One region of the Streptomyces sp. NPDC018029 genome, then DNA from elsewhere that is predicted to be linked to it. Evidence: riboswitches for the same ligand, from Rfam matches in the RefSeq annotation. Region 1 holds a riboswitch; the other holds the start of a gene.
What was found. Region 1 has a riboswitch for cobalamin ahead of cobN (cobaltochelatase subunit CobN). Riboswitches for the same ligand answer to the same signal wherever they lie in the genome.
Positions count from the first base shown of each region.

Region 2: another riboswitch for cobalamin. It lies ahead of ACH4D5_RS11730 (ribonucleoside-diphosphate reductase subunit alpha); the one in region 1 lies ahead of cobN (cobaltochelatase subunit CobN).

Region 1 is NZ_JBIRFV010000007.1:287,305-294,333, forward strand. Features, by position in the region: gene ACH4D5_RS22750 (amidohydrolase) at 1-760, shown strand, start outside; gene cobN (cobaltochelatase subunit CobN) at 712-4,329, opposite strand; cobalamin riboswitch at 4,367-4,486, opposite strand; gene ACH4D5_RS22760 (cobalamin biosynthesis protein CobG) at 4,769-6,130, shown strand; gene ACH4D5_RS22765 (precorrin-8X methylmutase) at 6,142-6,768, shown strand; gene cobJ (precorrin-3B C(17)-methyltransferase) at 6,834-7,029, shown strand, end outside.
Region 2 is NZ_JBIRFV010000003.1:673,406-680,434, forward strand. Features, by position in the region: gene cyc1 (epi-isozizaene synthase) at 1-53, shown strand, start outside; gene ACH4D5_RS11720 (cytochrome P450) at 50-1,426, shown strand; gene ACH4D5_RS11725 (ribonucleotide-diphosphate reductase subunit beta) at 1,494-2,516, opposite strand; gene ACH4D5_RS11730 (ribonucleoside-diphosphate reductase subunit alpha) at 2,516-4,924, opposite strand; cobalamin riboswitch at 5,055-5,185, opposite strand; gene ACH4D5_RS11735 (GNAT family N-acetyltransferase) at 5,240-5,740, opposite strand; gene mctP (monocarboxylate uptake permease MctP) at 5,821-7,029, opposite strand, start outside.

The sequences.
Region 1 (7,029 bases):
CGCCGGGCCCGCCTTCGCGGCGACCGACGCCCTGCGCGTGCGGATGTTCGGCAAGGGCGCGCACGGCTCGCGCCCCGAGGCGTCGATCGACCCCGTGGTGATGGCCGCCGCGACCGTGATGCGGCTGCAGACCGTCGTGTCGCGGGAGATCGCGGGCGGCGAGACGGCCGTGGTCACCGTCGGCTCGCTGCGGGCGGGCACGAAGGACAACATCATCCCGGACGAGGCCGAGCTGCAGATCAACATCCGGACGTACACGCCCGAGGTCCGCAGGCGGGTCCTCGCCGCCGTCGAGCGCATCATCAAGGGCGAGGCGGCCACGGCGGGGGCGGAGCGGGAGCCCGAGATCACGGAGATCGACGCGTTCCCCGTCCTCGACAACGACGCGGCCGCCGTCGAGAGGACGATGGCGGCGATCGGCGCGGTGCTCGGCGAGGACCGGATCCTCGACCCGGGCCCCGTGACCGGCAGCGAGGACGTCGGGTACTTCGCGACCTGCGCGGATCGCGAAGTCCCGCTCTGCTACTGGCTGTTCGGCGGCGCCGGCCCCGCGGAGGTGGTCACCGCGCAGAAGGCGGGGACCTTCGAGCGCGACATCCCGTCCAACCACTCGCCGTTCTTCGCCCCGCTGGTCGAGCCGGCCGTCACCACCGGCGTCACGGCGCTGACGACGGCCGCACTCGCCTGGCTCGGGGGTGCGAAGACCGGCCCTCAGCCCTCGTCGCCGCCGTCCTCCAAGTCGCCCTCGGACTCCAGGTAGGCCTGCCGCAGCGCTTCGAGCACGGCCGGGTCCGGCTTGGCCCACATGCCGCGCGACTCCGCCTCCAGGAGGCGTTCCGCGATGCCGTGCAGCGCCCAGGGGTTGGCCTCCTGGAGGAACTGACGGTTCGTCGGATCCAGGACGTACGTCTCCGTGAGCTTGTCGTACATCCAGTCGGCGACGACGCCCGTCGTGGCGTCGTACCCGAACAAGTAGTCCACGGTGGCGGCGAGTTCGAAGGCTCCCTTGTAGCCGTGGCGGCGCATCGCCTCGATCCACTTGGGGTTGACCACGCGGGCGCGGAACACCCGCGAGGTCTCCTCGACCAGCGTGCGCGTGCGGACCGTCTCGGGGCGCGTCGAGTCGCCGATGTACGCCTCCGGTGCCGTGCCCCGCAGCGCGCGCACGGTCGCCACCATGCCGCCGTGGTACTGGAAGTAGTCGTCCGAGTCCGCGATGTCGTGCTCGCGGGTGTCGGTGTTCTTCGCGGCGACGGCGATGCGCTTGTACGCGGTCTCCATCTCGGCGCGGGCCGGGCGGCCTTCGAGCCCGCGGCCGTACGCGTAGCCGCCCCACACCGTGTAGACCTCGGCGAGGTCCGCGTCGGTGCGCCAGTCGCGGGAGTCGATGAGCTGGAGCAGGCCCGCGCCGTACGTACCGGGGCGCGATCCGAAGATGCGGGTGGTGGCCCGGCGCTCGTCGCCGTGCTCGGCCAGGTCGGCCTGGGCGTGGGCGCGTACGTAATTCTGGTCGGCGGGCTCGTCGAGCGAGGCGGCGAGCCGCACCGCGTCGTCGAGCAGGCCGATGGTGTGCGGGAACGCGTCGCGGAAGAAGCCCGAGATGCGCAGCGTCACGTCGATGCGGGGGCGGCCCAGCTCCTCGTACGGGATGGCCTCCAGGCCCGTGACGCGGCGCGACGCGTCGTCCCAGACCGGGCGGACGCCGAGCAGCGCCATGGCCTCGGCGACGTCGTCGCCCGCCGTGCGCATCGCGCTCGTGCCCCACAGGGAGAGGCCGACGGACGTGGGGTACTCGCCGTTGTCCGTCCGATACCGCTCGATGAGGGAGTCGGCGAGGGCCTGGCCCGTCTCCCACGCGAGGCGGGACGGGACGGCCTTCGGGTCGACCGAGTAGAAGTTGCGGCCGGTCGGCAGGACGTTGACCAGGCCGCGCAGCGGGGAGCCCGAGGGGCCCGCAGGGACGAAGCCGCCGTTCAGCGCGTGCACGGAGTGGTCGAGTTCGGCGGTGGTGGCAGCGAGGCGCGGGACGACCTCGCGGGCGGCGAACTCCAGGACGGCGGCGACCTGTTCACCCTGGTCGCGGGGGACGGCGGCGAGGTCCCAGCCCGCGTCGTCCATCGCCTGGACCAGCGCGCGGGCCTGCTCCTCGGCCGCGTCGGCGGTGGTCCGCGTCGCCGCGGACTCGTCGAGGCCGAGGGCTTCGCGCAGGCCGGGCAGGGCGGTCGTGCCGCCCCAGATCTGGCGGGCCCGCAGGATCGCGAGGACGAGGTTGACGCGGTCACCGGCGGCCGGTGCGGTGCCGAGGACGTGCAGGCCGTCGCGGATCTGCGCGTCCTTGATCTCGCAGAGCCAGCCGTCGACGTGCAGCAGGAAGTCGTCGAAGCCGTCGTCGTCCGGACGGTCCTCCAGACCCAGGTCGTGGTCGAGCTTTGCGGCCTGGATGAGCGTCCAGATCTGCGCGCGGATCGCCGGAAGCTTCGCCGGGTCCATGGAGCTGATCTGCGCGTACTCGTCGAGGAGCTGCTCCAGGCGCGCGATGTCGCCGTAGGAGTCGGCGCGCGCCATCGGCGGCACCAGGTGGTCGATGAGCGTGGCGTGCACGCGGCGCTTGGCCTGCGTGCCCTCGCCCGGGTCGTTGACCAGGAAGGGGTAGATCAGCGGCAGGTCGCCGAGCGCGGCGTCGGGGCCGCAGGCGGCGGACAGGCCCGCGTTCTTGCCGGGCAGCCACTCCAGGTTGCCGTGCTTGCCGAGGTGGATCATCGCGTCGGCGCCGAAGCCGCCGTCGGCCGCGGGCGCCGCGATCCAGCGGTACGCCGCCAGGTAGTGGTGCGACGGCGGCAGGTCCGGGTCGTGGTAGATCGCGATGGGGTTCTCGCCGAAGCCGCGCGGCGGCTGGATGAGGATGAGGAGGTTGCCGCGGCGCAGGGCGGCGAGCACGATGTCGCCTTCCGGGTCCCCGCCGTTGCCGACCCGCGAGCGGTCCAGGAACATCTCGCCGGGCGGCGGCCCCCAGTGCTGCTCGACCGAGTCCCGCAGCTCCTGCGGCAGCGTCGCGTACCACCGCTTGTAGTCGGCGGCCGGGATGCGCACCGGGTTGGCGGCGAGCTGTTCCTCGGTGAGCCACTCCTGGTCGTGGCCGCCCGCGTCGATGAGCGCGCGGATCAGCTCGTCGCCGTCACCGGAGACGAGGCCCGGGATGTCGGCCTCGGGGCCGAAGTCGTAGCCCTCGGCGATGAGCCTGCGCAGGAGCGCGACGGCGGACGCGGGGGTGTCGAGGCCGACCGCGTTGCCGATGCGGGAGTGCTTGGTGGGGTACGCGGAGAGGACCAGCGCGAGGCGCTTGTCGGCGGCCGGGATGTGCTTCAGGCGTGCGTGCCGTACGGCGATGCCGGCGACCCGGGCCGCCCGCTCGGCGTCGGCCACGTACGCGGGAAGGCCGTCCTCGTCGATCTCCTTGAAGGAGAAGGGGACCGTGATGAGGCGCCCGTCGAACTCGGGCACCGCGATCTGGCTCGCGGCGTCCAGCGGCGAGACGCCCTCGTCGTTCTCCTCCCACGCGGAGCGCGACCCGGTCAGGCAGAGCGCCTGGAGGATCGGCACGTCGAGGCCGGTCAGCGCGCCCGCGTCCCACGACTCGTCGTCGCCGCCGGCCGACGCCTCGGCGGGCCTGGTGCCGCCCGCCGCGAGGACGGTCGTCACGATGGCGTCGGCGGCGCGCAGCTCGTCGATCAGCTCGGGCTCGGGGGCGCGCAGCGAAGCCACGTACAGCGGCATCGCGCGGGCGCCCGCGTCCTCGATCGCGCCGCACAGCGCGTCCACGAAGGCGGTGTTGCCGCTCATGTGGTGGGCGCGGTAGTAGAGCACGGCGACCGTGGGGCCCTCGACGTCGGCGCGGGCGGTGCGCTCCAGCGGGCCCCAGGAGGGGGCGGCGGCGGGAGGCTCGAAGCCGTGGCCGGTGAGCAGCACGGTGTCGGAGAGGAAGCGGGCCAGCTGCTCCAGGTTGGCGGGGCCGCCGTGCGCGAGGTAGGCGTGCGCCTCGGCGGCGATGCCGATCGGCACGGTCGACGACGCCATCAGCTGGGCGTCGGGCGCCTGTTCCCCGGTGAGCACGACGACCGGGAGGCCGGTGGCGATGAGCTGGTCGAGGCCGTCCTGCCAGGCGCGGACGCCGCCGAGGAGGCGTACGACGACGAGGTCGACGCCGTCCAGTAGGGCGGGCAGCGCGTCGAGGTCCAGACGGGACGGGTTGGCGAACCGGTAGTCGACCGGGCCTCCCGCCGCGCGGGCGCTGAGCAGGTCGGTGTCGGAGGTCGACAACAGCAGAAGCATGCGGGCGCAGGCCTTCCTCGGGGTGTCCGCGCCCCGGGTGGTCGTATGGACGGCAGGAGTTCCTGGCTCACCCCACACAGGTGGGGCTCACAGTGGCGGGACCGCGCCGGATTCGCACCGGGCTTCCTCCCTGGGGTCCTGGTGGACCCACGCCGTCGCTGGCGTCGGCGGACCCCAGCGGTCTCGGGGCAGTGTGGCACGCGCCCACGCCGCCCGGCACGCCCTCTCGCCGCGCCGGGCGAAGTCCCAAGTACGTCCAGTACGAGGGCCTCCGCCCAGCACGCCGAGAGCACGCACCGAACGACGCGGACCCGCACCCCACTGCCCCGAGACCGCTGGAGGCCCGCCGCCTGCATAGTAAGTCCTGCCCGCCGCCGATGGGGCGGCCACCTGCCAGGACGGTCCGTCTCGGGAGGCGACCGGCCGGATCCGCGTGGGTATGCTCGCCGCCATGCCGCCCACCCGAGCACCATCCCCAGACCAGGGCGAATCCCTCATACGTGACCGGGGTGACGCCTGCCCCGGAGCCCTCCGCCTGCACCTCGCGGACGACGGGCGCCTCGCCCGACTCCGGCTGCCCGGCGGTCTCCTGACGGGGCATCAGACGTCCGTGCTGGCGGCCGCGACGGAGCGTCTGGCGGACGGGAACCTCAGCGTCACCTCGCGCGGCAACATCGAGCTGCGCGGTCTCGGCGACGCGTGCGGCGGCGAGCTCTCCCGGCTGCTCGCGGACGCCGGCCTGCTGCCCTCCGAGCGCCACGAGCGGGTGCGGAACGTGGTGGCGTCCCCGCTCGCGGGAACCGACGGACTCGGCCACGCCGACGTGCAGTTGTGGGCCCGTGAGCTGGACCGACTCCTGTGCGCGGAGGAGTGGACGACAGCGCTCTCCGGCCGCTTCCTGTTCGCCCTCGACGACGGCCGCGGGGATGCGGCCGGGCTCGGCGGCGATGTGACCTTGATCGCAGAATCCGGCGGGACCGCAGTCGTACGTCTCGGGGGCCACGCCTGCCGGGTCGCCGGGGCCGACGTCCCGCGCGCCGCCCTCGCGGCCGCCGCGGCCTTCCTCGACGCCGCGCGCGAGGCGGGCAACGGGGCGTGGCGGGTGCGCGAACTGCCCGAAGGGACGACCGCGGACCTGGCGGGAGCACTGTCCCGGGCCGACGTCTCCGCGACGCCGGTCGGCGTATCCGCGACGCCCACCGACGTTTCCGCGACGCCCGCCGACGTCTCCGCCACTCCCGCCGACGTCTCCGCCACTCCCGCCGACGTCCCGCGGCCGCCGATCGCCGCGCCGCCCGCCCCGGGCGTCGTCGGCCGCGCAGTGGTGGTCCACGCCCGCCTCGGCCGCGTGAGCGCCGCCCAGTGGCGGGCCCTCCTGCCGCTCCCCGCCGACGAGCTGCGGGTCACGCCCTGGCGCGGCTTCGTGCTCCCCGGCTTCGCCGACGGGGCTGCGGCCCGCGGACGGCTGGCCGCGCTGGCCGCCGCCGGATACGTCACCGCACCCGACTCGCCCTGGCTGGGCGTCGGCGCCTGCACCGGCCGCCCGGGCTGCGCCAAGTCCCTCGCCGACGTCCGCGCCGACGCAGTGCCCGGCACCGGCGGACTCCCCGTCCACTGGTCCGGCTGCGAGCGGCGCTGCGGTCACCCGCACGGCGACTGGGTCGACGTCCTCGCCACCGGCGACGGCCGCTACGAGGTCACGCGGCACACCGGCGGCTCGACCGAGGCCGTGACGGGCAGCACCCTGACCGAGACGGTCACCACGGCACGTAACACCACGAAAACGACGGCCACGAGATGAGCGAGAGCACAGTGTTCGACTACGAGAAGGACGGCGCGGCGATCTACCGCGAGTCCTTTGCCACCATCCGCGCGGAGGCGGACCTCCACGGCCTGCCCGCCGACGTCAGCCAGGTCGCGGTCCGGATGATCCACGCCTGCGGGATGGTGGATCTCGTGAAGGATCTCGCCTACAGCCCGCGGGTGATCGCCGACGCCCGCAAGGCGCTGCGCGACGGCGCGCCGATCCTCTGCGACGCGAACATGGTCGCGAGCGGCGTCACCCGCAAGCGGCTGCCCGCCGACAACGACGTGATCTGCACCCTCGCCGACCCGTCCGTGCCGGACCTCGCCGCCGAGCTCGGCACCACCCGCAGCGCCGCCGCCATGGAACTCTGGCGCGACCGCCTCGAAGGCTCCGTCGTCGCCATCGGCAACGCGCCCACCGCCCTCTTCCGCCTCCTGGAGATGATCGAGGAAGGCGCGCCGCGCCCGGCCGCCGTCCTCGGCATCCCGGTCGGCTTCGTCGGCGCCGCCGAGTCCAAGGACGCGCTCGCCGAGCACTCCTCCGGCCTGGAGTACCTGGTCGTACGAGGGCGGCGCGGCGGCAGCGCGATGGCCGCGGCGGCGATCAACGCGATTGCGAGCGAGGCGGAGTGAACACCGAGACCACTTCCCGGGGGAAGCTGTACGGCGTCGGGCTCGGCCCCGGCGACCCCTCCCTGATGACCGTGCGCGCCGTCGAGGTGATCGCGTCCGCCGACGTGATCGCCTACCACTCGGCCCGGCACGGGCGCTCCATCGCCCGCTCCATCGCGGCGAAGCACCTCAGGGACGACCACATCGAGGAGCCGCTGGTCTACCCCGTCACGACGGAGACCACGGACCACCCCGGCGGTTACCGCGGCGCCCTCGACGAGT
Region 2 (7,029 bases), on a different contig from region 1:
CGTACGTGACCGAAGAAGCCCTGGCGGAAAACGAACTGGTAGGTGAGGAATGAGCGTCGAATCCGCGATACCCGCGCCCCCCGCTTCCGGCCCCGGACCACTGCGTACCCCGCCCCTCGTCCGGGGCGGGGCCCCGGTGCTCGGCCACGCCTGGAACCTCGTGCGCGACCCGCTCGGCTTCCTCTCGGCGCTGCGCGACCACGGGGATCTCGTACGGATCAGGCTGGGACCCCGGACGGCGTACGTGGTGTGCGATCCGCAACTGGTCGGGGCCCTGCTGAAGAACCCCGAGTACATCGTCGGCGGACCGCTCTGGGACACCCTGGAGGTGCTCCTCGGCAAAGGCGTGGCGACCAGCAACGGCAAGCTGCACCGCCGCCAGCGGCGCATGATGCAGCCCGCCTTCCGCCCCGAGCGGATCGCCGACTACGCCAAGGTGATGGAGGAGGAGGCGCGCGCCACGGCGGCCCGCTGGCAGCCGGGCGCCACGGTCGACGTGAGCGCGGAGATGTTCCGCACCGCCGTGCGCATCGTCTCGCGCTCCCTCCTGGAGGTCGACTCGATCAGGGAGAAGGCGGACCGCATCGCCGACTCGCTGCACACCGTCTTCGAGGGCCTCTACCGCCGGATGGTGCTCTCGGTCGGACCGCTCCACCGCGTGCCGACCCCCGCCAACCGACGGTTCGAGAGCGCGCTCGCCGACCTGCACGCGCTCGTCGACGAGGTCGTCGCGGAGCGCCGCGCGGCGGGCCCGGGCACTCCCGACGACCTGCTCGCGGAATTGCTCAGGGCCACGGACGAGGCCGGGGAGCCCATAGCCGACCAGGAGATCCACGACAACGTGGTATCGCTCGTCGTGGCGGGTGCGGAGAATGTGGCGTCGACGCTGGCGTGGACGTTCCAGCTGCTGACCGAACACCCCGAGCAGGAAAGGCGGTTGGTTGAAGAGGTAAATTCCGTGGCCCCGGATCGCGCGATCACATTCGCCGATCTCAAGGCCCTGCCGCACACCCGCAATGTCGTCACCGAGGCGATGCGTATACGACCGGCCGCCTGGATATTCACGCGCCGGTCCGTGGCCGAAACCGAGCTGGGCGGCTATTCGATTCCGGCCGACGCGGACATCGTCTACAGCGTGTACGCGATGCAGCGCGACCCGCGTTCCTTCGAGCGGCACCTCGACTTCGACCCCGACCGCTGGAATCCGGAACGCGCCGGTGACGTACCGGAGTTCGCGATGATGCCGTTCGGCGTCGGCAACCGGAAGTGCCCCGGCGACCACTTCAGCCTGGCCGAACTCGCCCTGATCCTGGGGACGGTGGCTCCCAAGTGGCGCCTGGAGCCGGTCGAGGAGACCGACGCCCGCACCAAGGTCGGCATCACCCTGCACCCGAAGCGGCTCGTCCTGCGGGCCCGGCCGCGCTGAACGCGCGCGTGCCCGCCCCACCCGGTGAACGGGCGGGGCGGGCACACCGCATAAGGACGTGATTCGTCTAGAACTCGTCGTCGAAGGAGACCGAGCCCTCGACCGCGACCTGGTACGCCGAAGGCCGCCGCTCGAAGAAGTTGGTCAGTTCCTGCACGCCCTGGAGCTCCATGAAGGAGAACGGGTTCTCGGAGCCGTAGACCGGCGCGAAGCCGAGGCGCTGGAGGCGCTGGTCGGCCACGCACTCCAGGTACTCGCGCATCGAGTCGGTGTTCATGCCCGGCAGACCGTCGCCGCACAGGTCGCGGGCGAACTGCAGCTCGGCCTCGACGGCCTCCTTCAGCATGTCCGTCACCTGCGTCTGGAGCGCGTCGTCGAACAGCTCGGGCTCCTCCTTGCGGACGGTGTCGACGACGTCGAAGGCGAAGCTCATGTGCATCGTCTCGTCACGGAACACCCAGTTGGTGCCGGTCGCCAGGCCGTGCAGCAGACCGCGGCTGCGGAACCAGTAGACGTACGCGAAGGCGCCGTAGAAGAAGAGGCCCTCGATGCACGCCGCGAAGCAGATGAGGTTGAGCAGGAAGCGGCGGCGGTCGGCCTGCGTCTCGAGGCGGTCCAGCTTCTCGACCGAGTCCATCCACTTGAAGCAGAACTGCGCCTTCTCGCGGATCGAGGGGATCTCCTCCACCGCATCGAAAGCAGCCGCCCGGTCCTCGGGGTCGGGCAGATAGGTGTCGAGCAGCGTCAGATAGAACTGGACGTGCACGGCCTCCTCGAAGAGCTGACGGCTCAGGTAGAGCCGGGCCTCGGGGGAGTTGATGTGCTTGTAGAGCGTGAGCACGAGGTTGTTGGAGACGATCGAGTCGCCGGTCGCGAAGAACGCGACGAGCCGGCCGATCAGGTGCTGCTCCTCGGGCGTCATCTTCGCCAGGTCGGCGACGTCCGAGTGGAGGTCGACCTCCTCGACGGTCCAGGTGTTCTTGATCGCGTCCCGGTAGCGCTCGTAGAAGTCCGGGTAGCGCATGGGGCGCAGGGTCAGCTCGAAGCCCGGGTCGAGGAGGTTCTTCTCGCTGTTGGTCGTCGTGCTCATTACTGGCAGGCCTCGCAGGACTCGGGGTTTTCCAGGGAGCAGGCGACGGCTTCCTCGGCCGTGGCCTGCGCGGGGACGGGGGCGGTGGCGGCGGTCTGGGAGCCGCCGGCGGCGCGGGCGATGCGGGTGGCGGGGCGCGACCGCAGGTAGTACGTGGTCTTCAGGCCCGACTGCCAGGCGTACGCGTACATCGAGGAGAGCTTGCCGATGGTCGGCGTCTCCAAGAACAGGTTGAGCGACTGCGCCTGGTCCAGGAACGGGGTGCGCGCCGCGGCCATGTCGATCAGGCCGCGCTGCGGGATCTCCCACGCCGTGCGGTACAGCGCCCGCACGTCCTCGGGGATCCAGCCGAAGCCCTGCACCGAGCCGTTGGCCTCGCGCAGCGCCTCGCGGGTCTGCGCGTCCCAGACGCCGAGCCGCTTCAGCTCCTTCACGAGATAGGCGTTGACCTGGAGGAACTCGCCGGACAGCGTCTCGCGCTTGAAGAGGTTGGAGACCTGCGGCTCGATGCACTCGTAGACGCCCGCGATGGACGCGATGGTCGCGGTCGGCGCGATGGCGAGGAGCAGCGAGTTGCGCATGCCGGTGGTGGCGATACGGTCGCGCAGCGCCGCCCACCGCTCCGGCCAGGTCAGCTCGACGTCGTAGTGGTCCGGGTGCAGCACGCCGCGCGCGGTGCGGGTCTTCTCCCAGGCGGGCAGCGGGCCGTTGCGCTCGGCGAGGTCCGCGGACGCCTCGTACGCGGCGAGCATGATCCGCTCGGCGATCCGGGTGGACAGGGCGCGCGCCTCGGGGGAGTCGAAGGGCAGCTTCAGCTGGAAGAAGACGTCCTGGAGACCCATCGCGCCGAGGCCCACCGGGCGCCACTTGGCGTTGGAGCAGCCGGCCTGCTCGGTCGGGTAGAAGTTGATGTCGACGACGCGGTCGAGGAAGGTGACGGCGGTGCGGACGGTGTCGTCAAGACGCTCCCAGTCGATGTCCTGGGCGGCCGGGTCCACGAACGCGCCGAGGTTCACCGAGCCGAGGTTGCAGACGGCCGTCTCCCCGTCGTCCGTCACCTCCAGGATCTCCGTGCAGAGGTTCGAGGAGTGCACGGTGTGGCCGGGCTCCGCCGTCTGGTTGGCGGTGCGGTTGGCGGCGTCCTTGAACGTCATCCAGCCGTTGCCGGTCTGCGCGAGGGTGCGCATCATGCGGCCGTACAGGTCCCGCGCGGGGATGGTCTTCTTCGCGAGCCCTGCGGCCTCCGCCCGCCGGTAGGCGGCGTCGAACTCCTCGCCCCACAGGTCGACGAGCTCGGGGACGTCGGACGGCGAGAACAGTGACCACGGCTGGTCGGCGGCGACCCGGCGCATGAACTCGTCGGGGATCCAGTGCGCGAGGTTGAGGTTGTGCGTGCGCCGCTGGTCCTCACCGGTGTTGTCGCGCAGCTCCAGGAACTCCTCGATGTCGGAGTGCCAGGTCTCCAGGTAGACCGCGGCCGCGCCCTTGCGCCGGCCGCCCTGGTTCACGGCGGCGACCGAGGCGTCCAGGGTCTTCAGGAACGGCACGATGCCGTTGGAGTGCCCGTTCGTCCCGCGGATCAGCGAACCCCGGGAGCGGATGCGGGAGTACGAGAGGCCGATGCCGCCCGCGTGCTTGGAGAGCCGCGCGACCTGGTGGTAGCGGTCGTAGATCGAGTCGAGCTCGTCCAGCGGGGAGTCGAGGAGGTAGCAGGACGACATCTGCGGGTGGCGGGTGCCGGAGTTGAAGAGCGTCGGCGAGGACGGCAGGTAGTCCAGGCGGCTCATCAGGCGGTACAGCGCGGCGACCTCGTCGAGCGCGCGTTCGCTGCCGTCCTCCGCGAGGCCGCTCGCCACGCGCAGCATGAAGTGCTGCGGGGTCTCGATGACCTGGCGGGTGATCGGGTGGCGCAGCAGATAGCGGCTGTGCAGGGTGCGCAGTCCGAAGTACTCGAAGCGGAAGTCGGCGCCGTCGGCGAGCGCGGCCTCCACCAGCGCGTCGAGCCGGGCCGTGTGCTCGGTGACGAAGGACGCCGTGCGGTCGGCGATCAGGCCCTCGCGGTGGCCGACCGCGACGGAGTCGGTGAAGGAGCGCACGCCCTGTGTCGCCGCCTCCTCGCGGATGCCGATCGACAGGAGCCGGGCCGCCAGCTTGGAGTAGGCAGGGTCCTCCGAGATGAGCCCCGCGGCCGCCTCGGTCGCCAGCTCGCGCAGCTCCGCCTCGTCGGCCCGGGCCGAGCGGCCGCGCAGCGCGGCGGCGGCGACCCGGCCGGGGTCGGTGTCGGGGAGGTCGGCGGTGAGGTCGGTCAGGGTCCGCAGCAGCGCGGCCCCGGGTCCGTCGGTGCCTTCGGTACCCTCGGCGGTCGACTGTGACGGCGCTGACGCAGGTTCGGCAGGCGCGATGGTCACGTGGAGCTCTCCCTCGCTCGGCTCTGGGCCTGGGGGAGAGGACGGCACACACGGGCGCACCCGGGCAGGGCGGCGTACCGCGTCCACCGGCCCATTCCACGAGGCCCGGACGGTCGGCACCCGGGCCGGACGGCACGGGTGCACTGCCGGCAGGTCTTCGGACTCCGCGTACGACAAATGCGTACACGTCTACCGTTGCGGGACAGTTCCGGACTTGCACCGGATTCCCCTGCGGCGACAGCGAGCATGAGCATACATCTTGTGCCGCGCTCTTGAAGCAGGCCCACATCTTGTGTCGGCCCGCAGAGGGGGCGGCTAGAGTTTCAGCGCGTACGTCAGCAGCGGCACCGTCTCGATCGGGTTCCAGTCGCGCTCGGGCGTCCGCACGAAGCCGAGGCGCTCGTACAGCCGGTGGGCGGCGTGCATGGACGTCTGCGTGGACAGGACGAGCGCGCTGCGGCCCGCCTCCTCGGCGCGGCGCACGCACTCCCGTACGAGCGTCTCGCCCACACCCCGGCCCCGCGCCTCGGGGGAGACGGCCAGCATGCGTATCTCGGCCTCGCCGTCCCGCGCTATGTCGGCCATCGGCCCGCCGGACGGTACGTAGGTGACGCAGCCGAGCACCTTTCCGTCCGCCGCGGCCACCAGGACCTCGGCCGCCGCCGCCCGCGACGGCACGTCGCGCAGCACCGCGAGATAGGGGTCGTCCGCTCCGAAGTCCAGATGCCCGTCGGAGAGATAGGCCTGCGCGGTGAGGTCGCCGATGGCCTCGTGATCCTCGGGTCGTGCCTCTCTGATGCTGATCGTGAAATCCATGGGCGCAGTGTGCAACACGGGTACGACAAAGGGCCGCCGGTTTTTTCCGGCGGCCCGAGTCGCGTGCGCGGTGGCAGGGATCAGTGTCCGGCGCCCGCCGTCGCCTTCGGGAGTTCCTGTATGACACCGGGGTCGCCCGCGTCCGCCGTGTAGTCCTCCGGCGACGTCTCGTCGATGCCCTCGGGCGCCTTCAGCGCCTTCAGGACGAAGGTGAGGACCACGGTCACGACCACGTTCAGGACGAACGCGGTGAGGCCGATGTAGCCGATCTCGCCGATGCCCGGGATCGTGTCGGACGAGCCGCCGAAGTGCTTCTGCGTGGGCGAGGCGACGCCGTACGCGGCGAGCGTGCCGTAGACCATGCCGACCGCCCAGCCGGCGAGCAGCGCCCAGCGGTGGAACCACCGGGTGAACAGGCCGCCGACCAGCGCGGGCATCGTCTGCAGGATCCAGATGCCGCCCAGGAGCTGGAAGTTGATCGCGACGGTCTTGTCCATGCCGAGGACGAAGACGAGGGCGCCCACCTTCACCATGAGCGAGACCAGCTTGGAGACCTTGGTCTCCTGCTCGGGCGTCGCGTCGGGCTTGATGAAGTCCTTGTAGATGTTCCGGGTGAAGAGGTTCGCGGCCGCGATGGACATGATGGCGGCCGGGACGAGCGCGCCGATGCCGATAGCGGCGAACGCGACGCCCGTGAACCAGTCCGGGAACATGTTCTCGAAGAGCTGCGGGATCGCCAGCTGGCCGTTCTCGACCTTGACCCCGGCCGCGATCGCCATGAAGCCGAGCAGCGCGAGCAGGCCCAGCATCAGGGAGTACAGGGGCAGGATCGTGGTGTTGCGGCGGATCACGTTCCGGCTCTTGGAGGAGAGCGTCGCCGTGATCGAGTGCGGGTACATGAAGAGCGCGAGGGCCGAGCCGAGCGCCAGGGTCGCGTACGTCCACTGACCGGCCTCCGGCGGCGCGAGCGCGCCCCGCGGCTTGTCGGTCGCCGGGTTGGTCTGCGAGAACGCCTCGCCCGCCTTGGCGAAGATGTCGTCGAAGCCGCCGAGCTTGATCGGGATGTAGATGATCGCGACGACGATGACGAGATAGATCAAGCCGTCCTTCACGAACGCGATCAGCGCGGGCGCGCGCAGCCCCGACGAGTACGTGTACGCGGCGAGCACCGCGAACGCGATCAGCAGCGGCAGGTCCTTGATGAACCAGTTGGTGTCGGGGCCGCCGCCGATCCCCATGACGTCCAGGACGGCCTGGATTCCGACCAGTTGGAGCGCGATGTACGGCAT